DNA from 4 places in the Lysinibacillus sp. GJ-1 genome. Region 1 is predicted to be linked to each of the others. Evidence: predicted binding sites of a transcription regulator. Region 1 holds the regulator's gene; each other region holds the start of a gene.
What was found. Region 1 encodes LexA, which represses DNA repair genes until DNA is damaged. Its sites were predicted from a motif close to CGAACATATGTTCG; they were not measured.
Positions count from the first base shown of each region.

Region 1 (8,012 bases):
TATTTATGGTTATTTTAGTATTGGGTGTGTTATGGGGGCTAAAACTAGTTAGTGATTATGGCTACTTATCAAACGAGGTAAAAATCATCCTCGCTTATTTATTATCCATCGCATTAGCAACCATAGCATATGTAGCAGAACGTAAAAAGCTAGGGTCATCAGCCGTAACCATTTCCTTATATGGGGGGGCATTTATCGTAGGTATTTTAACTACTGCTGCTGGTGCTATGCTATACGATGTATTGGGCTTAACATTAGCATTGTTTATTGCCATCCTATTCATTGGCTATGGCATAGCAATCAGCTATCTAAAGAAAAATGAGGTACTTACTTTATTTGTCAGTTTTACCTCATTGTTATTACCTTATTTACTAGAATACATGGATTTTAGCGCATACATTATATTATTCTTTGTCATTGTCTTATTTACAATGTTGCAATTTGTTATTCTTCAACATAAACAAAAAATTGCGCTTTATGTCGCTACTTTTTTCTCAATTTTGGCAATTAGTATTGTCGCCTTTATGAATAATGATAATCAAGGAATGTTTGCCTTAGGTTTGTTCATGACACTCGCTATTTTCTACACGAGTTGGTGTCGCTTGTATAATGTTGAATCGAAGTGGAAGCATATTTATGTTGGACTGCAATTTAGTTTAGGGATCTTTAGTTTACTAATGATGAACTTGATAAGTAGTCCACTTGATTATAAAGAGCTCCTACTGTTCGGTTTATGGATGTTATTTATAGTTATAGCGGGTTATGGCTATAAGCAAAAATGGCAGGAGGCATTTGATAGTGCCGTAACACTCGCATTTATTACACTTTGTAATACGCTATTGATTATGAATATACCAGAAAAAGCGGATGATTTACTTCTTCCATTCATACTATTTGCAGGCGTTATGATGAGCTTACGACTACGAGCAAGTATGATGAAGGTTGTCAGTTCAATAGGGTTTGTCATTGCACTTATGATGAGCTTTATCATACACGAGCCAACCCCATTTTTTAGTATAGAACATCTCGCTTTATTGATGCCAGGGGTATATCTCTTCGTTATTTATATGTATGCATTACGTCGTAAAGAAACATTAAATGCCTTTGAGAAATGGATGAAAGATTTATATGTGCTTGATGTAATAGCAGTTATTACAGCTAGTTACTTTATCGCCTATATAGGCAAGCTGGATAGTGTTTATATTGTAAGTGCTAGTAATACCCCACATCTAATGAGTATTAGCATTGTATTGTTGTTTGTAGGGTCACTGTTTCTACCTGTAACATTTAAAGGGCGGGCATTAACGCCAGTGCTGACTGTATTATTCTTGTTATTTACAATTATGTTAAACGTTATTCCTTCTAATATACAGGGGATTGAATGGCTCAATATTATGACACGGTTAACCTTCATTGCTACGATTAAGGCTATCATCCTGGATTTGCTCATGAAGGGACGTATTTATCGAATCTATCAAGACTATATGCCGAAATTTTTAGATGCCATTGTTAGTATAGGTGTAGTAAGTGCGATGCTAGCAGTATGTGGTCTTGTGTCACAACTCGCTTATAACGACTTACTAGATTGGAAGCTTAGCATTGCACTAACAACAATTACGCTCTTTCTCACGGCAAGCCTATCACTTTGGCTTGGCGCAGTGCGGCACTTACGAATACTGCGACTTTCCGGCTTTATCATATTAGCCATCGCCTTTATAAAGCTGATATTCTTCGACTTATCCGCACTCGATTTATTAATACGCGCAATACTTTTCATCTCAATTGGTGGCATCGGCATGCTACTGTCGAGTAGATTGTTGAGGAAATAAAAATAAAGACTGTTTACTAGTGTGACTAGTAAATGGTCTTTTATTTTACTGTAAATTTGTTTTGGCGTAAAAAAGCCACTCAAATACGTGCTCTTTGAAAGTATTATTGTCAATAAAGTGGTGACAGGAACACGCATAGCGGCTGTAGAATTTTATAATTATCATTCACCAATAATGAAATCAAACTAGAAACATTAGCAGAATGTAGAGTCTACTATTACCACGACCGTCGAGGTCACAACCTTATTATAAAGGACAACAAGTATAAGCACTATGTTAGTTTAGGGGGTAAGAAAAATGGAAATGGCTTATACAATACTTGTATTCGTATTTGGACTTGTATTTGGTTCGTTTTTTAATGTGGTAGGTTTACGTGTGCCGATGAAGGAGTCGATAATCCAACCACCATCGCACTGTACGACCTGTCAGAGGCAATTGACGGCAATAGATTTAATACCTGTATTGTCCTATATATTTTTAGGAGGCAAATGTCGTAGCTGCGGGCAAAAAACTGCATGGATTTATCCATTCATCGAGCTGCTGACCGGGATATTATTTGCCTTTTCATATTGGCAATATGGATTTAGTGAACAATTTATCGTGGCATTATTATTGATTTCATTATTGGTGATTGTGGTTGTATCGGATATTACCTATATGCTTATACCAGATAAAGTGCTATTGTGCTTTTTGCCATTATTAGTGATTGGGCGTATGCTAGCGCCTTTGACGCCTTGGTGGGATAGTATTGTAGGTGCTGTCGTTGGCTTTGGCGTAGTATATAGTATCGCAGTTGTGTCGCGTGGTGGAATTGGTGGTGGCGACATAAAATTATTCTTTTTACTCTACTTTGTATTAGGTACAATCCACACACTATTGACATTATTTATAGCAGCCGTTATTGGAATGGTTGCTGGAATGATTGTGCTGCAAGTGCGCCAGCAAGGTAGAAAAACAGCGATTCCATTTGGCCCTGCCATCGCACTAGCAGCGGTCATAGTGTATTTCTATGGAAATGTCATAATACAGTGGTATGTAGGATTATGGTAAGGAGGGAGATAGATGAAACCAATTATAGGTATAACGGCGTTTGCGGAAGATGATTTATCATCGAGATTAAATGTAGCCTATAGCGAAAGCATTATTGAGGCTGGAGGGATCCCATTTATTATTCCGCTGGGGGTAGAGGAAGATGCGGCACAAATTCTATCGTTAACGGATGGTTTACTTTTATCGGGTGGGCACGATGTTCATCCATTTGAATTTGGTGCTGAACCTTTACCAAGGCTAGGAAAGATACACCCGGAGAGAGACAAGGTGGAACTGGCCTTACTTAATGCAGCCTTTACAAGGAAAATGCCGATATTCGGTATTTGCCGTGGTATTCAAATGCTCAATGTTGCATTAGGTGGAACATTATACCAAGATGTTGATAGTGAATATCATAGTAGTAAACTGTTAAAACATGCACAACAAGCAGCTCGTGGCGTCGCAACGCATTATGTTCACATAACACCTCATACATTGTTAAAAACAATTATTGAAGAAGAAAAAATTGCTGTTAATTCCTTTCATCATCAAGCAGTAAATGTTTTAGCAGAGAAGCTAGTCGTTGCAGCAAAATCTAGTGATGGTCTAGTCGAAGCGGTGGTCCATGAAGAGTTTCCGTTTTGTCTAGCAGTTCAGTGGCACCCAGAAGAACAGGCAATTGTAGGAGATATTGCTGCACAAAAACTTTTTTCAGCTTTCGTTAAAGCGAGCATGCTATATAAAAGAGAAGCATAGGGATGACAGCTAAGAAACCAAACGAAAATTTAATAGTTTAGCCTTTAAATACAGTCTTTCACATAGAAAAGGCTGTATTTTTATTGTCATAATTGGAGGTATAGTTTAAGAGAAATTCTAACTATGCAAATTGATAATTACTTCAAGGCAAAAGGCAGCTACGCAGAGTTTCTTCAGGTAATTACAGTGAAACAAAGGATTAATAATAAATGTTATAATTGCATTTATATGTTAAATAAAGGGGTGGTTGTAATGGAATATAAATTATTAGTGGAAGAGGATTTAAGTAAATGTACCGAAACATTTATTGAAGTATTTAATGATGCGCCTTGGAATGATAAATGGACATTTTCGCAAGCTAAAAAATATTTATTAGATTTTTATCAGACACCTGGATTCTTAGGAGTTTTAGCAATAGAAAATGACGAGATTTTAGGCTGTATTTTAGGAGTCAATAGAGTTTGGTGGAGCGGAGATGAATTCTTTATTAATGAAATGTACGTAAAACAACAACAGCAGAATAAGGGAATTGGAAGAGCGCTGTTAAATCATTTAATTAAAGAACTCGATAATAACAAAATAAATAACATTGTACTGCTTACAGATAGAGGGATACCTGCCGAAGAATTTTATAAAAAAAATGGTTTTGAAGAAATAGAAAGAATCATCTTTCTACATAAGAACATTAAACAATCGTTATCACGTTGATGAACTTAATGATATATGCCATAGAACGCTCCTAAATGTAAGTTTGAGCACACATGCAAAAGCCACGAATGTTATCCCATCAACATTTCGTGGCTTTCCTAATCGAACATTATTTTTTCGCAAAATTAGTATAAGAATGCATTAATGTACACGGCGATATAAGCCGACAACTTGTCCTAAAATCGAAACTTGGTCTACAATAATCGGTTCCATTGTAGCGTTCTCTGGCTGTAAGCGGAAATGATTTTTTTCTTTAAAGAAGCGTTTGACAGTTGCTTCATCTTCTTCGGTCATGGCTACGACGATATCACCGTTATCGGCTGTTGCCTTTTGCTTGACGATGACTAAGTCCCCGTCAAAAATTCCTGCCTCAATCATCGATTCACCCATGATTTCTAGCATAAATAACTGATCTTCGCTTGTCCCGTAAATATCCGGTAAAGGGAAATATTCATCGATATTTTCAATCGCTGTAATTGGAGATCCAGCAGTAACCTTCCCTACAAGTGGTACATGGATAACACTTTGCTTTTGAATCGAATCCTCAGGCTCTAAAATTTCAATTGCACGCGGTTTAGTAGGATCTCGTCGAATAAAGCCTTTTTGCTCTAAACGAGCTAAATGTCCATGAACTGTTGAGCTTGATGCAAGTCCAACTGCTTCACCAATCTCACGTACAGATGGTGGATAGCCCTTTGCGCGTACTTCTTCTTTGATAAACGCTAGTATGTCTTCTTGTCTTTTCGAAACTTTTTTCATGATTGCTCACCTCTTTTTTTTATATCATTCTTCTTACTAGATAGTATAGCAGAATGCGAACACTTATGCAAACATAGGTTCGAAAAGTGTTTGACAAAAACGTTTGTTCGCTTTATTATAAGAACATACATTCCGAACAAACATTCTAAAAAGGGGATATGATGCATGAATTGGTTTAAAAAAAATACACATATTTCAATTTTATTGGGCGTAATTTTCTTATTTGCAGGCTATCTTTTTATAACTGATCCTGGAGACATTACCTACACTGAAATTCATATAGAGCATGGCGATAGCTTATGGTCGTTAGCCGAACAATACCGTGGTAAAATGGGTACGGATGACTGGATTAACCTTGTGAAAGCCGAGAACGAATTACATAGCGTTAATATTGTTGCAGGGAAATCACTCGTTATACCCGTAGTGGGTGACAATAAGATGCCCACCAATTCTATTGAAATTGCGAGAAGTGGAAAATGATGAATAAAAAACGAACGGCTGTACTGTACTGCCGGGTTAGTACGGAAAAAGAGACCCAAAGTTCTTCATTAGAACGACAACAAGAAGAATTGCTGCGTTATGCCAAGGAACAAAACTATGAAGTGATACAGGTTTTTCAGGACAAACATAGTGGTTATGATGTGGAACGCGAAGGTTTACTGGAGATGCTCGATTTTATTAAAGAAAAAGAAATTCAAGCATTATTTGTGCAAGATGAAACACGTTTAGGGCGTGGGAATGCGCGAATGGCTGTACTCCATTTATTGCAAAAAACAGATACAGATGTTTTTTCGATGCGAGATGCGGGGCCTGTCCAATTAAATGAGATGGACACGATGTTGCTTGAAATATTAGCGATTGTAGAGGAGTATCAGCGTAAAATTCATAATGCGAAAATTCGCCGCGGTATGCGTCGGGCAGTAGAAAATGGCTATCGTCCAGAAAATAACTTGTCCAATCGTGGCAATCCAAATGGTCAGGAGCGCAAGGAAGTACCGGTAGAAGAAATTGTGAAGTTGCGAAATCGGGGCTTTACTTTTGAAGAAATAGCCATGACACTTAGAGGTCTTGGCTTCGAAGTTAGTAAGGCAACCGTACATAGGCGCTATCAAGAACATCAAGAAAGATTAGCAGGCAAATAATTTGCACTGCTAGTCTTTTTTTATTCTACTAACAGTCTTGAAGTGTAGTAGAGAGCTCAACTTTGCCATTCTTCCTGCAAAATAGCGTAATAGTACTCATCCCACCAATCGTCACCATGTGGTATACATTTTTTGAAAAATCCTTCACGACGCATGCCGATTTTTTCCATAACGCGATAAGAAGCGATATTTTCGGGCTGACATGTGGCGATGATTCGATGAAGCTTCATTTTCGTGAAGCCGTAATCTAATAGTGCTTGTGCTGCCTCCGACGCATAGCCTTTACGATAATACGCAGGATTTAACACCCATCCAATTTCATATGTATGTTCGCCAAAGTAAGGATGGAATACGAGATGACCGATAACCTGTGACTGCTCCTGTAAAACAATGGCGAAATGCTTTGCTTCATCACGATTATCTGATATAAATTTTTGCACTTGTTGTGCAGTTAAAACGCCTTCTGGCATATAGTGCATCACGGTTTGATCGGACATATAGTTAACAACAGCCTGCCAATCTTGTATTTCAAATTTTCGGATATGTAATCGCTGTGTTGTAATGTTCACCTTATTTCCCCCAATATGTGTTCTTTATTAATAGTTATACACTACTAACATTTGGAAGTCATGTAAATTGTGGCTAAGCTGTGTGATTAAGGGTTGGTATAACTGCATTTTAAGGGAAAGCATGCTATACTTTGCATACTGAAGTCATCAAGGTATTGAAAGGTGTGTAACGATGTTATCCAAAGAAAAAATTAATCGAATCAATGAATTAGCAGCAAAAGCTAAAGCGGGCAGTTTAACGGAAGAAGAAGCGAAAGAGCGTACATCCCTTCGCAAAGAATATTTAGATACATTTAGAGCAACGATGCGCAATACAATTGAAAATGTTAAAGTTGTCGATCAAGAAGGTAATGACGTAACGCCTGAGAAGGTAAAACAAGCGAAAAAAAATAAATTTCTAAATTAATATGACACATTTCATGCAGGATGTAAGCAAACACATTTCGCGTGGACATTTCACTATAGATTTCTAGCAAAATCCTTGCCATCACTGAAGAAGGTTTCTTTTTTTATTTGTTAAACCTTCCTCCAAAATAGGCAGTAATTTTGTCGTTATTTCTATCATTGCTATGTCTAAGTTACAGAATGATGATAAAGTATGTCATAAATCTCAAATAGTATAACAAAAGCATTGTTTTCTAGGACAATGTTGACTAAACTGTAGTAGAACAATATATAGGACGAGAAAGGATGTCACAACATAATGACTCAACATGCGGACCAACTAGCGATTAATGCTATCCGAACATTGTCAATTGATGCAATTGAAAAAGCAAATTCAGGTCACCCAGGCTTACCAATGGGGGCAGCGCCAATGGCTTATACGCTTTGGACAAAACAACTTCGCCATAATCCGGCAAATCCAAAATGGTATAACCGCGATCGTTTCGTACTTTCAGCAGGTCATGGCTCTATGCTTTTATATAGCCTACTTCACCTTGGCGGTTAAGGCCTACCAATGGAAGAAATTCAAAACTTCCGTCAATGGGATTCATTAACTCCAGGACATCCAGAATACGACCATACGGTTGGGGTAGAGGCAACAACAGGTCCACTTGGACAAGGGATTGCGATGACAGTTGGTATGGCAATGGCAGAGCGTCATTTAGCAGCGACTTATAATAAACCAGGACATGAAATTGTCGATCACTATACATTTGCGCTTTGTGGCGACGGCGACTTAATGGAAGGTGTTGCGGCTGAAGCGATTTCATTAGCTG
Region 1 covers NZ_CP088912.1:1,259,926-1,267,937, forward strand. Annotated here, with positions in the region: gene LO754_RS05765 (DUF2339 domain-containing protein) at 1-1,829, shown strand, start outside; gene LO754_RS05770 (A24 family peptidase) at 2,127-2,879, shown strand; gene LO754_RS05775 (gamma-glutamyl-gamma-aminobutyrate hydrolase family protein) at 2,892-3,614, shown strand; gene LO754_RS05780 (GNAT family N-acetyltransferase) at 3,867-4,322, shown strand; gene lexA (transcriptional repressor LexA) at 4,464-5,081, opposite strand; gene yneA (cell division suppressor protein YneA) at 5,247-5,561, shown strand; gene LO754_RS05795 (YneB family resolvase-like protein) at 5,561-6,223, shown strand; gene LO754_RS05800 (GNAT family N-acetyltransferase) at 6,280-6,792, opposite strand; gene LO754_RS05805 (DUF896 domain-containing protein) at 6,965-7,198, shown strand; partial or broken gene tkt (transketolase) at 7,496-8,012, shown strand, end outside.

Region 2 (8,012 bases), 820 kb from region 1:
TACTGATTTATTTGCGATTTGATTTAAAATTTCGTTTTTTATAGCTGCTGGGTTGCGACTTTTCCAATCTAACGAGTCGACAGACCACATAATTGTAGTATAATTTTCTGACGCGGTATAATTTAGAATATCTTGGTTGTATATCCCGTATGGAGGTCGAAATAAGGTTGGAGTTACACCTGTTGTTGCTTCAATAATTTTGTTTGTTTTATTGATTTCTTCTGTCATTTCATTGTGCGTCAATTTCTTTAAATTTGGATGACTAAAGGTGTGATTTGCTATTTCGTGACCTTCAGCAACGACTTGTGCCGCAATATTTGGATACATCTCAACTCTGCTTCCTAACATAAAGAATGTTGCCTTTGCTTCATGCTGCGCTAATGTTTGTAAAACGCGTGGTGTAACTTTGACACTCGGGCCATCATCAAATGTAAGTGCTATATATTTTCCGTCAGGATTCAATGCAACTGTTTCATTCTCTAATTCTTCTTCCTCTTCTTCTGTCCCTTCTTCCTCTATTACATCCTCACTATCATCATTTTCTTCAAATCTTGCCTTATCACTTGCAAGATTTTCAGCTTGCCCATGCTCTTCAACTTGTCCACCTAAAAAGTAGTATCCCGCACCTAGCATGATAGTAAAGAACAAAATGACCGCTACAAATCTTGTCCATCTAATTCTTTTCCTTGCTTTCATTCCAATACACCTTTCTTTGCTATTTTTTCTTTCTTAATATAGAAGAGAATTAGAGAGTTGAAAAAGTTTCAATGAAACTAAAAAAATTTTAATTATTTTGTAGGACAATAAAAAAGCATGAAAAGTCTTGATAAATATCACGTGTTCATCATGCGCAGTGGATGCGGTCTACAGTTCGGTATATGATAGTGTGGGTAGTACGCGGCATTAATGGCGGACAGGCGTATAGTGGAAGAAGGGAAGATTAGAAGTAATGTAGAATATAAAAATGAATACTTTGCCAATCGTTTTGCCCCGTCACATGGGGTACGGGTATTAAAAAGTTGGCTCAAGGAGATGAATGCCTTTTTCGTGTTGTTCCCTTGAACCGAAGCAAAAGGAGTGAAATATGCATGAAAGAACCATCTGAACAGCTTATTGACATGCTTGGCCATCCATATAGTCCTAAAAATGTTCAAGCTTTGCTGCAATCATTCAATGTCAAGCGAATGCCTTCCCCGAACAGCTATTTCAACGACGATATTATTTGGTCTGTAAAAGCATCGATACGCATTGATATTTATCGTGCCTCAAAAATAAATGATTTGACTGGACTCCACTATACAAATCAAGATGAATGGATTATTGGTGCTATACATTTTCTTGCTCCTGGATCAGATGACCGAATTAAAAAGCCGTTTTCTGGAAAGCTTCCTAAGGGAATCACGATGTGCTCAACACCAGATGAGTCAATAAAGGCATATGGTCGACCTGAAATGGATGAAAAATGTGCGTGGCCTGGGTTCTCTGGTCAAATTTTGGCTTGGCGCAAGCCGAACATAAATATCGCAATTGAATATGCGGATAGTGCAATCGATTGCGTAATGAGAAGCTACACTGCCTGTTTAATTGGCTGCATAGGCGCATGGCGAGACGATAACCCTGAGGTCTTTTCTCCCTGATGGTCAGTCGATTACACCGTGCTACGGGTGGTAGTTCGTTCGCTCTCAAATAAATGGCACTCTTTATCAAACTTTGAGCGCATGTTTTGAAAAAAGATTTCAAAACATGCGCTTTACATTTGTTCTTGTATCAAGGTTGATATGGTTATGAAGACCTTCATTAATCCTTATGTCACGATTGAATTTTATCTTGCAAAGAATTGTCGATAATATAAAAAAGACACCGAGGTGTCTTATGTATTGTCAAGTTACGTTTATGGACAATCTGAGAGTTAATTATAATAATGAAATGCAAAACCATCTTCTGGTTCGCCCACTTCATATCCCAATAATTTTGTAGCGCGTTTCTTAAATAATGTAATCCATTCATTCCATTCTTCTGATGGCAATTGAGCATAAAATTGTAGTCCACTTGATTCAATACTTACTTCTATCAATTTACCATCTGAACCATACCACTGTGGACAGCCGTTTACAAAGTGGTTCCAGTTAGGCATTTCTCTATATAAACGCTCCAACTTATCCCAAACTTCTTGTGGTGCAGAATAATGAATATTCAAATTCATATTGTATATTTCCATATATTCTCCTTTAAATTTAGATTTATAAGTTGATTTGCGACTCTTCAAATTATTGTTTTACTGTGGGTCAACTGTGATAAAAACACTTTTTAATCCGTTATCCGTATATAAAAACTCCATTTGTAAACACATATCTGCCAGTTTTGAATTTGAAGTTAAATCATAATCAACTGCAAATCCACTGTTGTCCTTGAATTCATAAAAGTTAATTTGTGCATATTCGTATTGGGGATGGAAATTACATGGAGCTCCATATTCATCAAATGAATCCAATCCATTTAAGTTTAATGTTTCTTGGACATAATGGAATAAATAACCAATATCATACACTTTAGATTCATCCACATAATTTAATATTTTTTCATATTCTTTACGATGCATTACTTTTAATATATTGGTAATAACAGTTATGGCATATTGTTTATTTTCACTTTTCATATTGAACCTCCCAATTCTATTTTTCTTTCCATTCAACTGTATAATATCATACATTTTTGAGAAAATTTATTTGAACTGGAGATACCCGTGTAATGCCATTTTCGGTTTGCCTTAGCGAGTGTTTTAGTTGTATACGACTCTAATCAAATTTTATAAAATCTTATACTTAGTTAAAAATATTAACTCCATTTTGACAAATCTCTTTGCAAAATGGAGTATTTTCGGTTTTGCTAATAAATAAAGGTTGAAAGAATTTTTGTCATCACTCTTTATTCAACGCGCCGTATATGATTAATCAACAGCTTCTCCACCTGTGATTTAAGAGCTTGATTTGCATAACGGAGTACTACATCATTCCCTGCAGTAGCAACTTGTACGTCACTAAAGTATTCATCTATCGGTTGCCAACCTACTACTCGTATACGTTTTTGTGCAAGTTCTCGTTTGAGATTAAAATATTCTTGTCTTAGCTCCTTTAGTAATGAATCCATCATTGGAAGAAATACTGTTTTCATTTTAAACTGCTCTAATTTACAATAATCAACCTGTAATGATTTAACTGCTAGCTCTAACAAAAGATACTTATGAAGTAACTGTCTTTCATCGGCTTTAATCATAGTAATCAGCATCCAGTTGGGCTGATTGAATATTTGGGATGGGGATACTCTCCGTTTTAAGTAGCGTTTCAAGTATGAGGTCATTCGTATTCATCGATTTAACTATACCAGTCCATTGTGTGATTGTATGGTCCTTCCACACTTCTACTGTAACGGTCAACTGTTGATTAAAAGCTTGATTAATTGTTTTTTGTAGTTCTTCCAGTTCCCATTCAGTCAATTCTCTTGGCTGTTCCATATACTCTTCTTTGTACTCTCTGAGAAGCTCTAAATGTTCTGGCAACATCATCGATGCCCATTTAATCGTCCCTCTATCTTTTATCATTCCAATCACTCCTATGCCAAATGACCACCAACTAAGCGATCTCGTTTTATAGCTGTACCAGCTTTTGTATAAGAAACGGCTCTTAATATTGAGGTAGCTCCAAACCTGTTACGTATGGCATCCATTGTAGGACCAATTATCTGACGTTGCGGCTTACGTTCATCAAATAAATCCAATTGAATACTATGCTCTTTCTCTAGGTTGGATATTCTGACTGATAATTGTCGTGCTGGCTCTCCAGCAAAATGTTCATCCAGTAATTCAATACAAGCTTTATACATCACAAGCGTTTCACTTGTCGGCACTGCAATGGTTTTCGAACGATGAAACCCTTTGGTCATGGCATTATGACTATAGGAAAGACCTAAGCTAATTGTACGGTCAACAAACCCTGCATCACGTGTGCGCTTCATTACGTCTTCACACATTTCTAGAAGCACTACCGCAATCTCTTTTCGTGTGTGATAATCCCTCATCAGCATTTGACCCTTACCAAAACTTAATGCTCCGTTTGTTATTAACGGCTCCCCTAATTTAGATAGATCTATTCCCCATGCATGGTAGTAGAGTTGATTGCCCATTACCCCAAAGCACTTTTCTAATTCTGCTAAATCTGCATTAGCCAAACCACCAACTGTTTGTATTCCCATAGCATTTAGATTTGCCTCCATTCGTTTTCCTATGCCCCACATTTCAGATAAAGGTCGAACAGGCTACAGTTTCTTTGGAATATCCTCATACGTCCATTTAGCAAAACCTGTTTTCTTTGCTTCAAGGTCTAAAGCTAATTTGGCGATTAACATATTGGGTCCCATACCTACTGCACTAGGTATACTAAATTGGTCAAGAATAGCCTTTTGTATTTCCTTGGCCGTCTCTTCGGGTGAACCCCAAAGCTTTTCCGTGCCAGTTAAATCAACAAAACTTTCATCCACACTATACACATGTATCGCATCAACAGGTACGTAATTAGCGATCAATTTTGTAATCGTCATCGACATTTGAATAAAGAAACTCATTTTAGGCTCAAATAATCTAATGTCAGGATGTTTTGGTATCTCATAACGTCTACTGCCAGTTTTGATTTTATATTTCTCTTTCATTAATGGTGATGCAGCAAGCACTACGCTACCTGGCTGGTCAAAATTCGCTACTACTGCAACTGGTGTTTTTAAAACATCTAATCCATGTAACATCGCCACGATACTAGCGTAAAAACACTTCATATCGATACACATAATAGGTCTATTGGGCATCGCCTCATAATTCACACGACATCACGCTCTTGTGTTATAACTGGAATAATTGCAAGAACATTGCTGATAATAAAAGTACGCTTTGCTTGTCGTGTGAAGCAATATGCAGAAAAGCAGTTATTTACAACTTTTATGATTTTCACTTGCCTTTTTGTAATTTCACCGCATTTGGATACATACATCATATGAACTGACTGATTGCGTTGCATTGCTTTTATTAACTGTTCTTTCATCCAACATCCTTCTCCCCTCGTCCGTAAAAAGAACGTTTGTTTGTATTTATATTTTACGCACGTACGTTCCTTTTTACAACTGGGAATTTAAAGAAATATTAAAAGTGTCAAGCACTATTTGGGTGCCTGACACTTTATGAAGTTGCCTTATTTACTTCTGACAAACAATAGTTTAAACCACTGATTAACTAAAAACGGCATAAACGATAAGCTATAAATAAAGCCTAATTGGGCGCCACTTAATGCGGCCACTTCGAAGATACCCGTAAATGATGGAACAAATAATACGGCATGTAAAGCAACAAAACCGATTAAAAATGCTAACCAAGTATATTTATTCGAAAATACACCAATGGCAAAAATCGATTGCTTCGATCTGGAATTAAAGCCATGAATTAATCTCGACAAACATAAAGTAGTAAACGCCATCGTACTAGCTGTTAAAGTATCTCCTGTTGACAATCCGATTTCAAAAGCAACAGCTGTAGCAATTGCAATTAATAAACCTTCCAGTATAACTTGCGTCGTAAAAGCTTTATTTAACAATGGTGTGCGAATATCTCTTGGCTTGTCCTTCATGGTGTTTTTATTATTTGGTTCCAGTCCAATGGCAATGGCCGGCAAACTATCGGTAAGTAGGTTAATAAATAATAGATGAACAGGTGCAAATGGAACGGGTAAACCTAATATAGTAGCATATAAAACGACAAAAATTGCCCCTGCATTTCCAGATAACAAAAATAAAATCGCATTTTTAATGTTCGTATAGATGCTTCGTCCATTCGAGATTGCTTTGACAATCGTTGAAAAATTATCATCTGTTAATATCATAGATGATGCATCTTTCGCTACTTCAGTACCGGTTATTCCCATTGCTACACCGATATCAGCTTGTTTTAAAGCGGGACCATCATTGACACCATCACCGGTCATCGCAACGACATTGCCCTTTTCCTGCCACGCTCTCACAATACGAATTTTTTGTTCCGGCGTTACGCGAGCATAAACTGAAACATCTTGAACTTTTTCTTGCAGTTCGCGATCCGTTAAACCTTCAATTTCAGCTCCTTCAATCGCTTCGGATGGGTCCTGTAAAATCCCGATTTGTTTGGCTATGGCAGTGGCTGTTATTTTATGGTCACCTGTAATCATTACAGGTTTAATACCTGCTTTAATACAGCTTTCAACGGCTGCCTTCGATTCCTTTCTAGGTGGGTCCATCATTGCTATTAATCCTACAAAAATTAAATCTCTTTCATCAAATACAGTAATTGGACGGCTTTCTCTTACTTCCTTATATGCAATGGCTAATACTCTTAAACCATTCATTGAAAAATCTCGATTCACTTCTTCGATTTTTTTTCGATGTTCTTGCGTCAGATTAACTAGACCTTGCGACGTATTCATTTTTGACATTTTGAATAACAGAACGTCTAGTGCTCCCTTAGTAATCATAATACTTTGCTGATTAATCCGATTAACCGTACTCATAAGCTTCCGATCTGAATCAAAAGGGAGCTCTGCCACCCTTGGACAATGGTCTCTAACAAGTAATTCATCAAAATCATACTGCTTTCCTAATTTCACAAGGGCAATTTCAGTAGGATCCCCGATTTCCTTATGATCTCTTTCCAACGCATCATTACATAATAACGCCTTTAAAATCAGATCTTTCTCAATTGCATTTTTCATATATAGTTGATCGTGTGGAATCACTTTCTGATTAACGTATACATGTTGGACAACCATTTTGTTTTCAGTTAAAGTCCCTGTTTTATCTGAACAAATAACCGAAACACTTCCCAAACTTTCAACAGCAAAAAGCTTTCGTATTATAGCATTTTCCTTTGCCATTTTTTGTGTCCCAAAAGCCAAGACAATTGTGACAATCGAACTTAATGCCTCTGGTATGGCGGCAACTGCCAACGAAACAGCAAACATAAACGATTCTACTAATTCACGGCCTCGAACCAAATCAATTGTGAAAATAACAACACAAATCATCGTGATGCCTAAAGCTAATTTTTCTCCAAATTGATCTAGACTTACTTGTAGAGGCGTTTTCTTTTCTTTTGCAGTATCGAGTAAATTAGCAATTTTCCCAATTTCCGTGTCCATTCCGATAGCTGTCACAATAACAACGCCTCGTCCATTCGTGACAAAGCTTCCAGTGAAGACCATATTTTTCTTATCCGCAATGGTTACATCTTCCTTAATCGAATCGGCACTTTTTGCGACAGCTAATGATTCACCTGTCAACGAACTTTCATTAATATGAAGATTATGGCTTTCTAGTAATCTTCCATCAGCATTTATATAATCTCCAGCCTCCAAATATAGAAGATCTCCCACAACGATATCTTCAGAAGGAATTTCTATTATCTGATTATTACGCATTACTTTCGCTATGGGCGAAGACAGTGCTTTCAAATTACCTAAAGATTTTTCTGCCTTTACATGTTGAACAGTGCCCAGAACTGCATTTAAAATAATAACAATCAAAATAACAATCGTACTTTCTACTTCACCTAATAGAAATGAAATAAAAGCCGCTACCATTAAAATAATCACTAATAAATCTTTAAACTGGCCGAAAAAAACGGCAAGTGTACTTACCTTTTTACTTTCCTCTAAAACATTATACCCGTAAACCTCTTGCCTCTTTTGAACGTCATAATCACTCAATCCCTGATTGGTCACATTCAGTTTATTCATGACTTCAACGGACGACTGCTGATGATACTGTGTCATTTGATTCTCCTTCCAGTGTAAATTATTAATAATAGTTGTGTTATTCAACATAGAGCGGACTATTGCAATAGAAGGAAAACAACTTTATCTTTATTGCACAGTCTTTTAGCTATCAAAATGTCGTTTCTATCACTTTACCTTTTGACTTGTATTTTTTCTATTACAAGCCGTGAT
Region 2 covers NZ_CP088912.1:2,082,020-2,090,031, reverse strand. Annotated here, with positions in the region: gene LO754_RS09930 (polysaccharide deacetylase family protein) at 1-696, opposite strand, end outside; gene LO754_RS09925 (hypothetical protein) at 1,089-1,637, shown strand; gene LO754_RS09920 (hypothetical protein) at 1,910-2,218, opposite strand; gene LO754_RS09915 (DUF7668 domain-containing protein) at 2,276-2,656, opposite strand; gene LO754_RS09910 (YhjD family protein) at 2,926-3,273, opposite strand; gene LO754_RS09905 (YolD-like family protein) at 3,266-3,598, opposite strand; partial or broken gene LO754_RS09900 (Y-family DNA polymerase) at 3,610-4,869, opposite strand; gene LO754_RS09895 (WYL domain-containing protein) at 4,866-5,087, opposite strand; gene LO754_RS09890 (cation-translocating P-type ATPase) at 5,235-7,838, opposite strand.
Region 2: a site for LexA is predicted at 5,117-5,130, ahead of LO754_RS09895 (WYL domain-containing protein). Genes of this name have one in related genera too.

Region 3 (8,012 bases), 2.0 Mb from region 1:
CACCTACATGGACAATCGCCTCTGCATGATACATTTTTTCATGCTCTTCGTTTGTGTCCCATAGTTTCGCCTCAATATCTCCACTTTTATCTTGTAGTAATAGTGACATAAATGGCTTACCTACAGTGGTAACCCCTTTTGTCGACTGTTTAATTAATAAAAATTGATCAACTGATTCTCCTACTTGGAGCGTCGTAATACCTTTCATGTGGACGTCACTCCCCTTTCATTTGCTAGTGCTCCTAGATCGACAATTTGTTCTTTTTGCCAAAGTTCGAGCATCCCTTCATGGCAAGTAAAATATAAAATTTGACGTTCATATCCTACTTCTTTCATTAATTGTACCATTTTGTTTGTACGGTTTCGATCAAAATGGACAAAAGGATCATCCATAATAAACGGGAATGGTGCTGAAGTTGCAAGGGTTTTCGCAAGTGCCATTCGCAGAGAAATATAAGCTTGCTCCTTTGTGGCTTGTGATAATTCTGCCACATGATAGCGTAATCCAGAAACAGCTTGTGCTTCGAAATAGCCTTCTTCATGAATAAAGAGCTTATCGTAACGACCAGCTGTTAAGGAGTGGAAAATAGCATTTACTTGCGTAAGGACATGTGGCAATTTCTCCTCACGTAGGCGGAATAATGTTTCATGAATTGCGGTTGCCAACATTTTTTTACTAGCCCATTGTTCTATCAGTTGTTGCAATAGTGCTTTTTCTTGCTCAAATTGTTGCAGCAATAGTCCATATTTTTCATCATTGAGCAATTGTTCTTTTTCAATCTGCAATGTAGCTCGTTCTTCTAGACATTGATCAATTGTTACTTGAAGGGCATTACGCTCTTCCTCTAATGCGTGTATTTTTTCGTAAAGTTGTGCCCCATTTAGCAAACGCTCTTGCTGCTGTATTTCTAAAGAAGCCAACTGATTTTGAATTGTTTGTAATTGTGCCTGTAGCTTTTGTTGCTGCTGAAAGTGCTCAAACATCTCATAAAAAGCGTGTTCTGAATTGACGTTTGCGCTAGTAAATAACTGTGCGATTTGTGATTCATAGTTTTGCAAAAGTGATTGTACCTCTTGCTTTTTTGATAGTAGCTGGGCAACTTGTTCTGTTGTTTGCAACATTTGTTGTTGTGCCTGCTGAATCGCTAAATAGCTTGCACGCAGATGCATAAAAATTTCCTGCTCACTATATTCATTTTTTAAAACTTGCTGTATCGCTTCATAAAGCTCGTTTTTTTCATTTTGTATTCCATGCAAAAGCTTGAATGTGCTCCTTTGCTTTACGTCCATTTCCTGTACAGTGCGAATGCGCATAAACAACTCCGGCAATAAAGTCCTTGGCACATTTCCTTCTAAACGAAAACGCCGCAAAAAGTTTTCCAGCATTTGATTTGCTTCAGCGCTTGTTTGTTCAGCTTGTTGAATTTTATGTTCGAGCTGTGCATATTGGCGTTCTTTGTCGCCCTGTTGTTCATTAGCTACTATCCACCGATCTTCAAGACGCTGTTTTTTCGCAAGCAACTGTTGAACTAAGTGTTCTTCTTGCTCTAGTTCTTTTAATAAGTGGCTATTACGCTCCAGCGGCTCTTCTTCCACTTGTTTAACATGTTTTAAAAACAATAAGAATAATAACCCTAAGATGGCTCCAATCACAATGACCGCCCAATTCTTTTCAACAACACCATAAACAACTGCCACAATACTTAAAGCTAACACGAGATAGATAAAAAGTATCGGTTGCTTCGGTTTCGAGCGTTGTAACGGAACATGTCGTAATTGTTCCAAGCGCCTTTTTTTCTGGGGCCACTGTGCTAAAATATGTTCTTCCTCAGCAGTTAATGCCTCCTGCTGAAGCTGCTTTTTCTGTCTAGTAATGCTATCTAATTCCTCATGTATTTGCTCCAATGATTGTAAATAAAACTTTAACTCTTCTTCTGTTGTACTTAATACGGTCAAGTGTCGTTGAAATTGTTCCTCTTGTTGTAAAGATACAGTTCCCTCAAGAAGTATTGCTTGCGCTTCATTTTCTTGCACACCTAATAAACGAAACTGGGCTTCGATGTCTTGCTGTAAGACAAATAGCTCGTCCTTTAAGTTCTGTTCTTTAACAACAAGCTGATTCCACGTTGCTTCTTTATGCATCAGCCTTGTCATTTCTTCAATGGTCTGTTCATCCGCAGTCAATTGTAGCTTACTTTGTAGAGCTTGATATTGGTCCTCTAGTTGCGTCAGTTGCAACGTTTCATGCGTTAATCGATCTTTTAACTGTTCATAGCGTCTAATCCCTTCTGGAGGGAATTGAACAGGTGCATTGCTATTCAGTGACTGCTGTAGCTTATCTTGCTGTTCAATAAGTGGCAGCGCTTGTTTCATGATAGTAAGTTGTTGCCATTCATGTTGCAATGTTTTTTGCTGGTTGTATAATTCCTTTAACTGGTGTTCGAGATGCTGTAATTTGAGCGACTTAGCTTCAAAGGTCTGAATGGTCGCCTGTTCTTTTTTAATCGTCTTTTCAAGCTGCTTTAAATGTTCAATCTTTTGATTAATAAGTGGTAGCTTCCCAGATTTTTTAAAAAGTTCGCCAGCATCTTTGTCTAATTTCTTTTCAAGTGCAGATAGTTGGTGAATACCGGTCGTTCCCGATGCGAGCAATAAATGCGTCAGTTCATCCTCCGACATTTTTTCGATGCCTTGTAGTTCATGAATGGAAAATGAAAAAATAGCTTCGAATGATGCGCGTGAATAGCCATACAAAAGCTTCGCTAACAGTTCCTCATGCCCCTTTGTACCATCTTCTGTATAAACTGTGACATCGCCAGTTGCCTTTCCTTTTACACGTTCAATTGTACACTGACCATATATTGGATGTTGAATGGTCAACTGACCGCCAAATTTCGGTGATGTCTTCGGCTCATATTTCCGCTGGCTTTGCTGCTTTGTTGGAAAACCAAAAAGCATCTGCAATATAAATTGTTGGATTGTCGTTTTCCCAGCTTCATTCATACCGTAAAAAATGGTCACACCATCTTGGAGGGAAATGGTGATATTTTCATGTTTACCAAAGCCGTAAATGTGGATTTTCTGTATCGTCAACAAAGTTCTCACACCCTTTGAATTTCATCCGCTAATAACGCCTGCGCCTCAAGCTTCAAATGCTCAATTTCTCGTTCCGTTAAAGGTTCAACAAATCTCGCACCACTCGCATGTTGGTACAAATCCTTTAAAATATCCTTCCACTCCGTAATGTCCCATTGATCCATAACGCTTATGACCGATTGTGTTATAGCTGTCGATTCAGAAGAAGCTATACTTTTGTGGATAAATAGTTTTTGCACCCACCCCATCGGTTCAATGCCATCCTCTGCTTCCCGAATAGTTTCTAGCCATTCATCTATCGTGGCATGTTCAAATAATGTTTCAGCTTCATCCTCTATATGGTGCAAGTGCAAGTCAATAACTGATGCACCATATTCCAAGCGATTGTTGGCGATAGCCTCCTCGCATTTTTGCAGTAACTCGTTAGCATGCATTACATTTGTACAATCCACTTCCACGACGTTATAAACAACAGCAGAAGTTGGTACAAATGTTAAATTAGCTGTGGTTTGTGACAAGGTTACATCGTAAAATCCTTTTACACCTTGTTCATTACGATGGCGGCTTTGAATATTGCCTGGATAAACAATAGGTGGTTCTTTGTGTAATAACTGTCGTTTATGAATATGGCCAAGCGCCCAATAATGATATCCTTTTGCAAGAAGTTGTTCTTTTTTAAATGGTGCATAAACCGCATGCGTTGAATCACTGGCTTCACTGCCATGCAACATACCTATATGGATTGCATGCTGATCCTGCGCAACTGGATAATGATGGATCATCGCTTCTTTTACATGACGCTGACCATAGCTGAAGCCATAAATATTGACCTGCTGACCACGAATTTTTAATTGCACAACACTCGTATCTGCTGGTAACTCGTAGACATTGCTTGGCAAGGCAAAGCGTGTCCAAGAACCATGTAAATGATCGTGATTGCCATAGCTGACAATAACGGGGATGTTATGCTCAAAAAGTGTTTCCATTGCTGTTTGAAAACGTCTTTGTGCCTGTAAGCTACGATTTTCTCCATCATAAATATCCCCAACAATCAGCAAGAAATCTGGTCTTTCTTCGATTGCCCTATGAATAATTTTATCAAATGCTTCAAAGGTACTTGCTCTAATTTTCTTAAGATTACTGTCAGGTAATCCAAATAAGCCTTTAAAAGGACTATCTAAATGTAAATCTGCCATATGGAAAAAACGAATTGCGGACATCTAATCACCTCTATAAATAAATTGAATCTCATCATTAAGTCTAGATTTTAATTTTTTTTGTAGATTTGTGCCTATCTACAGAAAGGATGAATCAAAAGCGAATATTTGTTCTATTTTATCATACTTCCTACAATATGAGAAACGAATTCATGTTACAGCTCTTCTTAAGGTTGTACTAAATTTTCCACAATTTTCGTAAATTATCGAAATATTCGCTAGATATACCGTGAAGTTTATATTTCTTCTATGTATAATAGAGATATAATTTAGTAAAGGGTGGGGTTTGTGTATGAATAATTATCGTTTTACAGCTTTTGAGAAAACTGGTGAAACTTTGTATGATGAAACTTGGACATTTGAAAACGATGAAGCTGCAAAAGTAAACGGTCAACAGCAAATCGAAGAAAAGGGAGTTGCGGAAAAAACACATCGCCTTGTTAACTCTTCTGGAAAATTAATATTATTCCATGTTTAATTGATGACGCATGTCACATTGTAATTAGCTATATCTTTGAAAATAGGTAAGCCCCGCCACTTCGCTTTTTGTGGTCGAGCATCGAGCATTCTCTTTTGCATCATGCATGCAACGGAATCTCGTTGTCTCGCTACAGAAATGTTCGTGGCGGGGCTTACGTTGTATAGTCTATTGTTATCAAACATCAATCGTACTTTTATCCAGCCTGTTCTTTGCTAAGCTGTGACCTATACCTCAATTACAGGAATGCCTTATTGTCCTACAAAGACAGGTGTTCTTTTTTCAACAAATGCATGAATGCCTTCTAAATGATCTGCCGTTTTTCGCATAGCTGATTGCCCTTGAGCTTCCATCGCTAAAATGCTCTCTAATTGAGGCATATTCTGACTATGCAAAATTCTTTTTGTCATAATCATTGACGCAATTGGTGAAGCAAGCATCTTTCCTACTAACTGATCAGCCACTGCAAAAACCGACCCTTCAGGTGCAACATAATCAATTAAGCCTACGCTATGTGCTTCCTCGGCTGTTAGCACTTTTCCTTCCCAAATCATTTGTTTTGCCTTTACGGTACCAATTCTTTCCTTCATAAAGAAATGACCCCCACCATCTGGTATTAAGCCAATCCCGATAAAGTTCATTGCCAGCTTGCTATTTTCACAAGCAACGATAATATCTGCACCAAGTGTTAAACTAAATCCTAACCCCGCTGAAGCACCATGAACTGCTGCTATTACAATCATTGGTAGTTGGTAATAAGCCTTAACAATACGAGTTAAATAGCCCATTGCCTCATCAATATTTAACGGCTTATTAGGATCAAGCATTGCTTTAATATCTCCACCCGCAGAAAAAACTTTACCTTCCCCGCGAATAACTAATACCTGTATTTCCTGTTCTTGCTGTAATGCTTCAAAGCACTCCGCTAATTCACGCATCATCACATCATCCATTGCATTCATAGCTTGTGGTCGATTGAGTGTTAATGTTGCACGACGCTCTAATTTTTCTAATGTAATTGTTGAAAATTCCATGTCCCACACCCCCAAATATGAATAGTCATTCACTATGTACTATTCGTCTTTTTTTGGAAAACTCCTTCTGTTCTACGCAAAATAGCTGTTGTTATGCTATATTTAATGTCGAATAATGAAATTAAAGGTGGGTATTTTTGTGACACAAAAGGACTTTCGTGTATTACTTTATTATAAATATGTTGCTATCGAGGATCCTGTAGCATTTGCAGCAGAGCATTTAGCATTCTGTAAAGAACTTGGTTTACTCGGTCGTATTTTAGTAGGATTAGAGGGCATTAACGGGACAGTATCTGGTACGGTTGAGCAAACTGAACGCTATATGAATCATATGAAGGCAGATCCTCGTTTTAAAGATATTATGTGGAAAATCGATGAAGCAGAAGGACATACCTTTAAAAAAATGCATGTACGTCCTCGTAAAGAGATTGTCCACCTAGGGCTAGAACAGGATATTAACCCATTAGAAATAACGGGCGATTATTTAACACCTAAGGAATTTATGACGCGTATGCAGGCAGATAATACCGTTATTATCGATGCCCGAAATGATTATGAATATGATTTAGGACATTTCCGTCATGCTGTGCGTCCAGATATCGAAAACTTCCGTGATCTTCCTGCTTGGATGGAGGAACATAAAGAGGATTTTGCTGGTAAAGATATTTTAACTTATTGCACAGGCGGCATTCGCTGCGAAAAGTTCTCTGGTTGGTTAAAGCGTGAGGGCTACGGTGAAAGTGTCGGTCAATTACATGGCGGCATTGCCACGTATGCTAAAGACCCTGAAGTTCAGGGACAATTATGGGATGGACAGATGTTTGTTTTTGACCGCCGTCGCAGTGTGCCGATTAATCAAGTAGAGCATGTGATTGTTGGCAAAGACTATTTTACAGGAGAGCCAACAGAGCGTTATACAAATTGCGCGAATCCGGAATGTCATAAATTAATGCTATGCGAGGAAAAGCATGAGGCATTTTATATGCGCAGCTGTTCAGATGATTGCCGACGCGCAAAACGTAATTTCTTTGTTGAAGAAAATGGCTGGACAAAAGAGCAAGTGGAAGAACAAATCGCAAAAATTGCACAAGTTCAACGTTAAATTGTTTGAGTGACTGGCACTGCGGGCACGTTGTAAGCCGCAAGCGGCTTACATTTCGTGCTTCCCGCAGATACCCTAATTGTTTGAGTGACTGGCACGGGCTAAATATCGTCCTACTTGCCGTCCAGTGAATAAACATCCGCCAACAAATGTGCCTTCCAACGCGCGGTATCCGTGTACCCCACCGCCACCGAAACCACTCACTTCTCCAGCTGCAAATAACCCTGGCATTGGTTGACCGTCCATACCAATTACAGCCCCATCTAAATTGGTTTGTAATCCCCCTAATGTTTTACGGGTTAAAATATTTAAGCGCACCGCAATTAATGGCCAATTTTTTGTATCCAACATTTTATGAGGCTTTGCAACGCGCACGACCTTATCACCAATATAATTTCTCGCTCCGTAAATGGCATTCACTTGGACATCCTTCGTAAATTTATTATCCATTTCGCGATCTCGTGCTAGAATTTGTTCCTTAATTTTTATAAAATCAAGCAAGTCATTACCTGCAAGCTTATTCATACCATCGACGAGTTGCTTTAAATCGTTCGCTATAACAAAATCCTCACCATGATTTTTGAATGCTTGAATCGGCGCAGGTGGACCAGGCAATATACGTTTCAGCAACTGCGGGATGCTTCTATTTGTTAAATCTGGATTTTGCTCTGAACCCGATAAAGCAAACTCCTTTTCAATAATTTTCTCCGTTAAAATAAACCATGAATAATCATAACCTGTTTTTTGAATAGCCTCTAATGTACTTAATGTATCAAACCCTGGAAAGTTGGGTGTCCCAAAGCGATTTCCTCGGCATCAAACCACAAGGAGGAAGGTATGGTAAAATACGAATACCGTGATTGGGCAAATTGGATCCCAATTTTTCAATCCCTCTGTATAATGCCACATACGATCACGATTAACGATACATTACCTACATGTTCAGTAATTTCTAGCATTCGCCGTCTACATACGCTGGTACACCACATACCATATTTTTTGGTGGTGCCCCAAGTCGAGATGGCCAATTTTTGCGCACTAAGTCAATATTGGCACCAATACCACCACTTGCAACAATAACCGCA
Region 3 covers NZ_CP088912.1:3,923,602-3,931,613, forward strand. Annotated here, with positions in the region: gene yhaM (3'-5' exoribonuclease YhaM) at 1-208, opposite strand, end outside; gene LO754_RS19450 (AAA family ATPase) at 205-3,093, opposite strand; gene LO754_RS19455 (DNA repair exonuclease) at 3,102-4,316, opposite strand; gene LO754_RS19460 (YhzD family protein) at 4,606-4,791, shown strand; gene LO754_RS19465 (enoyl-CoA hydratase) at 5,043-5,825, opposite strand; gene trhO (oxygen-dependent tRNA uridine(34) hydroxylase TrhO) at 5,965-6,927, shown strand; partial or broken gene LO754_RS19475 (FAD-binding dehydrogenase) at 7,003-8,012, opposite strand, start outside.
Region 3: a site for LexA is predicted at 4,415-4,428, ahead of LO754_RS19455 (DNA repair exonuclease). Genes of this name have one in related genera too.

Region 4 (8,012 bases), 580 kb from region 1:
TTGATTCATCAGGTCGTCGTCATACATCATTCGTATCATGTGATGTCATGCCTGAATTTGATGACAATATTGAAGTGGATATTCGTACCGAGGATTTAAAAATTGATACGTATCGTGCAACAGGTGCAGGTGGTCAGCATATTAATACAACCGATTCAGCTGTCCGTATTACACATATTCCAACAGGTACTGTTGTTCAATGTCAAGCAGAGCGTTCACAAATTAAAAACCGTGAAAAAGCCATGACGATGTTAAAAGGTAAGTTATACCAATTAGAAATTGACAAGCAACAAGCACAACTTGATGAAATTCGTGGAGAGCAAAAGGAAATAGGCTGGGGCTCTCAAATTCGTTCATACGTGTTCCATCCATACTCAATGGTGAAAGATCATCGTACAAGTGAAGAAACAGGGAATGTAGGAGCCGTAATGGACGGAGATATAGATCCATTCATCAATGCCTATTTACGTTCTAAAATCGGATAATGAATGAAAACCTCAGAGGCATAAGCTTCTGAGGTTTTTTAAGGTGTCAGGCACTCAAACAATTCTGAATATTCTAGGTGTCAGGCACTTCAAAATGGAGGGTGATAGGGGGCATCATGGCTAAGTTGCTTGCGCTCTTCCATATAATGTTTATAGAGCATAGAGGCATTGACAAATTGTTTACTAATCGAGCCGTATTTAATAGGAAGCTCGATTTTCATATCATTTTTCAACGTAATAATACAACCATCGTTGCTTGGTGAAATATTTGAAATGGCATGAAGTCCAATCCAAATATTATGTATAGAGTTTGGCGAGTAGGTCGGCAAAAAAATGCAAGGAAAGCCATAATCATAAGCAACAACAATTGGCAGTTTATGTTGATTGCCAAAAAAACGTTTCGCAGAAAATTTTGCTGCTTCATACGTTGTGCCCAATGAAATGCATGACTTTCGTAAAACATGCAAAGGCTTGCGTGTCACAATTAACTCATTATGCTTGTCGATGACCCTTGTGAAAATTTTCGATTCATGTTGAATCGGTTGTAATAAGTAAGTATTGAAAGACATTAAATAACCATTTACATAATTTTTGGACATATATGTAATGCCTCCTTTTGGGAATATTTATTTGTAGTGTAAATGACCAAGACGAATACTGAAAATATGGATAAAAAACGAAAATGTCTAGAAATTGATACTATTTCTTTAGAAATTTGCTTAAAAATACGCTATAATTCTAATAAATGATAGTTGATTTTAATTTGTTTAACGTTGCAATTTGGTCTGAATTTTCTTATAATTTAGAAAAGGATCGAGGTGGAGATCGTTGGATAAATATTATTCGTACACAGATTTTCTAAAAGCCGTTGGTCAGTCGAAAAAAGTTGATGAGGCAGAGAAATTATTGAACGAGATTTATTTAGATTTATTTTTAAATCATATCCAGCGTATGCATCGTGAAGAACAGCTAATGGTTCTGATAGATAGAACACTCGATGAACGAGATGAAAAGGCTTTTCATCTATACGCGGCTGAACTAGAGGCATTACACAAAATAGCAAGTGAATAATACGATAAGACCGCTCTCCGTTAACGGGGAGCGGATTTTTTTGTCTGCAACGAAATAGAAAGTGCCTTATTGCATTAATAGGGCAATAAGGATAATTGTCTTTGTCATTTGTAAATTTATAGAATTGTATGATTAAAGAATGGGTATATATCTAATCATGGATACAAGGAGCTAAAGTATTTAGCTTCTAGAAAAATGAATGATAGCGTTAGAATTAGTGACGAGTAATGACAAATAATAAATGCGTTGTAATAAAGTGAGAAATCCGAAATTGAGAAAAATAACAAACATTCGTTCGTTAAATGTTCGATATTTTAGTACTGCTATGCTAAAATAAATGTACAAATTGGAAGGAAAGGACGGGAACATGCGTGCAAACATTTGATTTACAGGCGCCATATCAGCCTAACGGGGATCAGCCACAGGCGATAGCGGAATTAGTGGAGGGTGTACGTGAAGGGAAACGACATCAAACTTTGCTTGGTGCAACAGGAACGGGCAAAACATTTACGATTTCTAATGTTATTCAGCAAGTAAAAAAACCAACGCTGATTATGGCCCACAATAAAACACTAGCAGGTCAATTATATAGTGAGTTCAAAGAGTTCTTCCCAAATAATGCAGTTGAATACTTTGTGAGTTATTATGATTACTTTCAGCCTGAAGCGTATGTTCCACAAACAGATACGTATATCGAAAAAGATTCAAGTATTAATGATGAAATCGACAAGCTGCGTCACTCAGCCACATCGGCTCTTTTCGAACGGGATGATGTCATCATTATTGCTTCAGTGTCTTGTATATATGGTTTAGGTTCTCCTGAAGAATATCGCGAATTGGTTGTATCGATTCGAACAGGTATGGAGATTGAACGCAATCAATTGCTTCGGAAATTAGTAGACGTGCAATATGAACGTAATGATATTAGTTTTACACGCGGGACGTTCCGTGTGCGAGGTGACGTTGTCGAAATTTTCCCAGCCTCTCGTGATGAACATTGCGTTCGTGTGGAATTTTTCGGAGATGAGATTGATCGCATTCGAGAAGTCGATGCGTTGACAGGAGAAATATTGGCAGATCGCGACCATGTAGCAATTTTCCCAGCTTCCCACTTCGTTACACGCGAAGAAAAAATGCTGAAAGCGATTGACAATATTGAACAAGAATTAGAACAACGTCTTGCGTTATTGCGAGCAGAAGATAGGCTATTGGAAGCACAGCGTTTAGAGCAGCGTACGCGCTATGATTTAGAAATGATGCGTGAAATGGGCTTTTGTTCAGGTATTGAAAACTACTCACGTCATTTAACATTGCGTGAAGCTGGTGCAACACCATACACATTACTCGATTACTTCCCAGAAGACTTTTTGCTTATTGTCGATGAGAGTCACGTGACATTACCACAGGTACGGGGTATGTATAACGGGGACCAAGCACGAAAAGGGGTACTAGTGGAGCATGGATTCCGTTTGCCTTCTGCACTAGATAATCGTCCTTTGCGTTTCGAGGAGTTTGAACGACACATTCATCAAGCCATTTATGTATCAGCAACGCCTGGTCCATATGAACTTGAACATACGCCAGAAATGGTGCAACAAATTATTCGTCCGACAGGGTTACTTGATCCATTAATTGACGTGCGCCCGATTGAAGGGCAAATCGATGATTTAATTGACGAGATTCATGACCGTATTGCGCGCAATGAACGTGTCCTCGTTACAACATTGACGAAAAAAATGTCGGAAGATTTATCTGCTTATTTGAAGGAAATGGGCTTAAAAGTGGAATACTTACATTCAGAGATTAAGACATTAGAGCGGATTGAAATTATTCGTGAACTTCGTAAAGGTACATATGATGTACTAATCGGCATTAATTTATTGCGTGAAGGTTTAGATATTCCTGAAGTATCGCTCGTGGCGATTTTAGATGCGGATAAGGAAGGCTTTTTACGTTCGGAACGTTCGCTTATTCAAACAATTGGTCGTGCGGCACGTAATGCAAATGGACATGTTATCATGTACGCAGATAATATGACAGATTCGATGAAAAAGGCGATTGAGGAAACGAAACGTCGTCGTTCAATTCAAATGGCCTACAATGAGGAACATGGCATTACACCGAAAACAATTGTCAAAAAGATTCCGGATGTTATTCGTGCGACACAAGTGGCAGAGGAAGAGGAATCTTATGTTACAAAGGCAACGAAAGGCAAGAAGTTGACGAAGGCAGAAAAAGAGAAATTGTTGGCATCTCTTGAAGTAGAGATGAAGGAAGCGGCTAAAGCGCTTGATTTCGAACGAGCAGCTGAACTACGAGATACAATATTTGAATTGAAAGCAGAAGGGTGATTGGCTTGTGAAAAATACAGAAATCGTCGTGCAAGGCGCACGAGCACATAATTTAAAAAATATAAATGTCACAATTCCACGTGATCAATTAGTCGTGTTAACAGGTTTATCGGGTTCTGGGAAGTCTTCCTTAGCGTTTGATACGATTTATGCCGAGGGGCAACGTCGTTATGTAGAATCGCTATCTGCATATGCGCGCCAATTTCTCGGCCAAATGGATAAACCAGATGTAGATGCAATTGAGGGGCTATCGCCTGCCATTTCAATCGATCAGAAAACGACAAGCCGTAATCCACGTTCCACAGTTGGAACCGTTACGGAAATCTATGATTATTTACGTTTGCTATTCGCTCGTATTGGGAAGCCAATATGTCCAAATCATGGTATAGAGATTACATCGCAAACGATTGAGCAAATGGTGGATCGTTTATTAGTTTATCCAGAACGTACGAAAATGCAATTACTGGCACCGATGATTTCAGGTCGTAAAGGAACGCATGTTAAGTTACTAGAAGACTTGAAAAAGCAAGGCTTTGTACGCGTACGGATTGATGGTGAATTACGCGATTTAGATGATGCGATTGATCTTGATAAAAATAAAAAGCATTCGATAGAAGTTGTAGTCGATCGTGTTGTTGTTAAAGAGGGGATTGCTGCTCGTCTTAGCGATTCGTTAGAAACAGCCCTTCGATTAGCTGAAGGACGCGTTCTTGTTGATGTCATGGAACATGAAGAATTATTATTTAGTGAACATCATGCCTGCCCATTATGTGGTTTTTCAATAGGGGAGCTAGAGCCTCGTATGTTTTCATTTAACAGTCCGTTTGGAGCATGTACAAGCTGTGACGGGTTAGGAACAACGCAGGAGGTTGATTTAGAACTAATCGTGCCAGATTGGGAACGTTCATTATTAGAGCACGCCATTGCACCATGGGAGCCGACAAGCTCACAATATTATCCACAACTATTAAAGGCAGTATGTGATCATTACGCGATTCCGATGGACGTACCTGTCAAAGATTTACCTAAAGAAAAGATGGATAAGATTTTATATGGTTCTGGTAAAGATAAAATTCGCTTCTATTATGAAAATGAATTTGGCAATGTACGAGATCAGATGATTGAATTTGAAGGTGTGGTGCGTAATGTAGAGCGCCGTTTTAAAGAAACAACTTCTGATTATGTACGAGAGCAAATGGAGAAATATATGGCACAGCAAGCTTGTCCATCTTGTAAAGGTTACCGATTAAAGCCCGAAACATTAGCTGTGAAAATTGGCGATCAACATATTGGACAAGTAACAGAGTATTCGATTCAGGAGGCAGATACGTTTTTCAAAGAGCTCGATTTATCTGAAAAGGATATGCAAATTGCGAGACTCGTATTGCGTGAAATCGAGGAAAGACTTGGCTTCCTAGTGAATGTAGGGTTAGATTATTTAACATTAAATCGTGCAGCTGGAACACTTTCAGGTGGAGAAGCACAACGAATTCGTTTAGCAACACAAATTGGCTCTCGCTTAACAGGTGTACTCTATATTTTAGATGAACCATCCATTGGACTACATCAGCGAGACAATGACCGTCTTATTAGTACGCTACAAAATATGCGAGATATCGGCAATACACTGATTGTTGTCGAGCATGATGAAGACACAATGCTAGCGGCAGATTATCTGATTGATGTTGGACCGGGCGCCGGTGTACATGGTGGTCAAATTGTAGCAGCAGGTACGCCACAGGAAGTCATGGATAATCCACAGTCGTTAACAGGCCAATATTTAAGTGGCAAGAAGTTTATACCACTACCAGTAGAGCGTCGTAAACCAAATGGGCGTAAATTATCTATAGTGGGGGCAAAGGAAAACAATCTACAAAACGTCAAAGTAGATGTGCCATTAGGTTTATTTGTAGCAGTAACAGGTGTTTCTGGATCAGGTAAATCAACACTAATTAATGAAATTTTATATAAATCATTAGCCCAAAAGCTCAACCGTTCAAAGGTAAAGCCAGGCGCACATAAAGAAGTATCAGGGATCGATGAATTGGAAAAGGTTATCGATATTGACCAATCGCCAATAGGAAGAACCCCTCGCTCCAATCCTGCAACGTATACGGGTGTCTTTGACGATATTCGCGATGTGTTTGCCACAACAAATGAAGCGAAAGTACGTGGCTATAAAAAAGGACGTTTTAGCTTTAACGTTAAAGGTGGCCGTTGTGAAGCATGTCGGGGTGACGGGATTATTAAAATTGAAATGCATTTCCTACCAGATGTATATGTGCCATGTGAGGTTTGCCATGGAAAACGTTACAACCGTGAAACACTTGAAGTAAAATATAAAGACAAAAGTATTGCCGATATTTTAGATATGACAATTGAAAATGCCGTCGTGTTTTTCGAAAATATCCCTAAAATCCAACGTAAATTACAAACGATTGTTGATGTTGGCTTAGGATATATGAAATTAGGTCAACCTGCGACAACACTGTCTGGTGGTGAGGCGCAACGTGTCAAATTGGCATCTGAATTACATCGTCGCTCAACAGGTAAGTCATTTTATATTTTAGATGAGCCAACGACGGGCTTACATGCAGATGATATTGCGCGTTTACTAATTGTTTTACAACGACTTGTAGAAAATGGGGATTCGGTGCTCGTTATTGAGCATAATTTAGATGTTATTAAAACAGCGGATTACATTATTGATCTAGGACCAGAAGGTGGCGACAAAGGAGGTACCATTGTTGCAACGGGTACACCAGAAGAAGTAATGGAAGTGGCTGGCTCTTATACGGGTAAATATTTAAAACCGATTTTAATACGTGATCGACAACGTATGGAAATGGCTTTAACAGAAGCAACAAAATAAATTTTTTACAAACAGCAAAAAGAAAAAAATTATAAAAATCTGCTCTGTTTCTGAGGGTGAGATTTAAGACCTCGTACGCTAAAGCATTTAGCACAGCTAGCATAAGTCTTATTTTCACTCTGGAAATGTAGCAGATTTTTTAAATGACAGTATCAAAAAAACATCTAGATAGCATGCATGAAAACTTTTTTACTGTATGACAGTGCATGCTTTTTCTTTTTTCAGTGAAACTTTTCACATATGGAGACGTATAAATAAATATAACAATCTGTGGGAGGCTATACCATTATGCAAAATGAACGTCAACGAATTTTAGAACTTGTGGAAAAAGGAACTATTTCAGCGCAAGAGGCGATTACATTATTAGAAGCATTAGAGCAACCTAGCAAGTCCACTGATAGCAGTATGAACGATACGTCGAATACGGATCAGCAATCCTCAGCAGAAAAAGAACCAATCTTTAAAGAAGAACAAAAAAAGAAAGAGGCAGATTTCACAAAGCATTTCCAAGATGAAATCCATGATTTTCGTAAAGATTTAACACAAATTGGCTCACTCTTTATGGATATGATGAATACGGCAGTAAAAAAAGTAAAAGAATTCGATGTTTCTTCACCATTTGGAGATAAGTTTGAATTTACTCATACCGAAGAACTTGCAGCAGCGCATATAGAAAATATTATGGTTGAGCTACCGAATGGTAATTTTTCATTAGAACCGTGTGAAGGTGATACTTTCCAAATTATTTGTAAGGTCAAAGCACCTCTAGTGAATGATAGTGAGGAAGAAACACGTAATCATTTCTTGGAGCAATTTGTTGTGAAAAATGAAGAAGACTCACTACGAATTTTAAGTCAATTAAAGCTAGTACAAGTAAATGTACAAGTACTTGCACCAAAGGAAAAATTAGATAAATTATCTGTCCGTTTAATGAATGGTGGCGTAACTTTACAAAATATCGAGCTGGAGCAATTAAAGCTGAAAACATTGAATGGAGCAATTAAGGGCTCGAAGCTAGTATTTACGAAGGCGGAAGTGGATTCATCGAATGGCTCCATCGAACTAACGGATGTTCGTGGTAAAGATTTAGAAGCTGAAACTTTGAATGGGCGCGTATATTTAGATGGTGCATTAGATGAAGTAGAAGCAAAATCTATAAATGGACATGTTGTAGTGACAACATGCTCTAGTAAATCTTCAAAAATTAAAGCACATACTGTTGCAGGTGCTGTA
Region 4 covers NZ_CP088912.1:676,272-684,283, forward strand. Annotated here, with positions in the region: one part of gene prfB (peptide chain release factor 2) at 1-485, shown strand, start outside; gene LO754_RS03060 (competence protein ComK) at 575-1,084, opposite strand; gene LO754_RS03065 (IDEAL domain-containing protein) at 1,314-1,556, shown strand; gene uvrB (excinuclease ABC subunit UvrB) at 1,928-3,907, shown strand; gene uvrA (excinuclease ABC subunit UvrA) at 3,915-6,779, shown strand; gene LO754_RS03080 (DUF4097 family beta strand repeat-containing protein) at 7,068-8,012, shown strand, end outside.
Region 4: a site for LexA is predicted at 1,841-1,854, ahead of uvrB (excinuclease ABC subunit UvrB). Genes of this name have one in related genera too.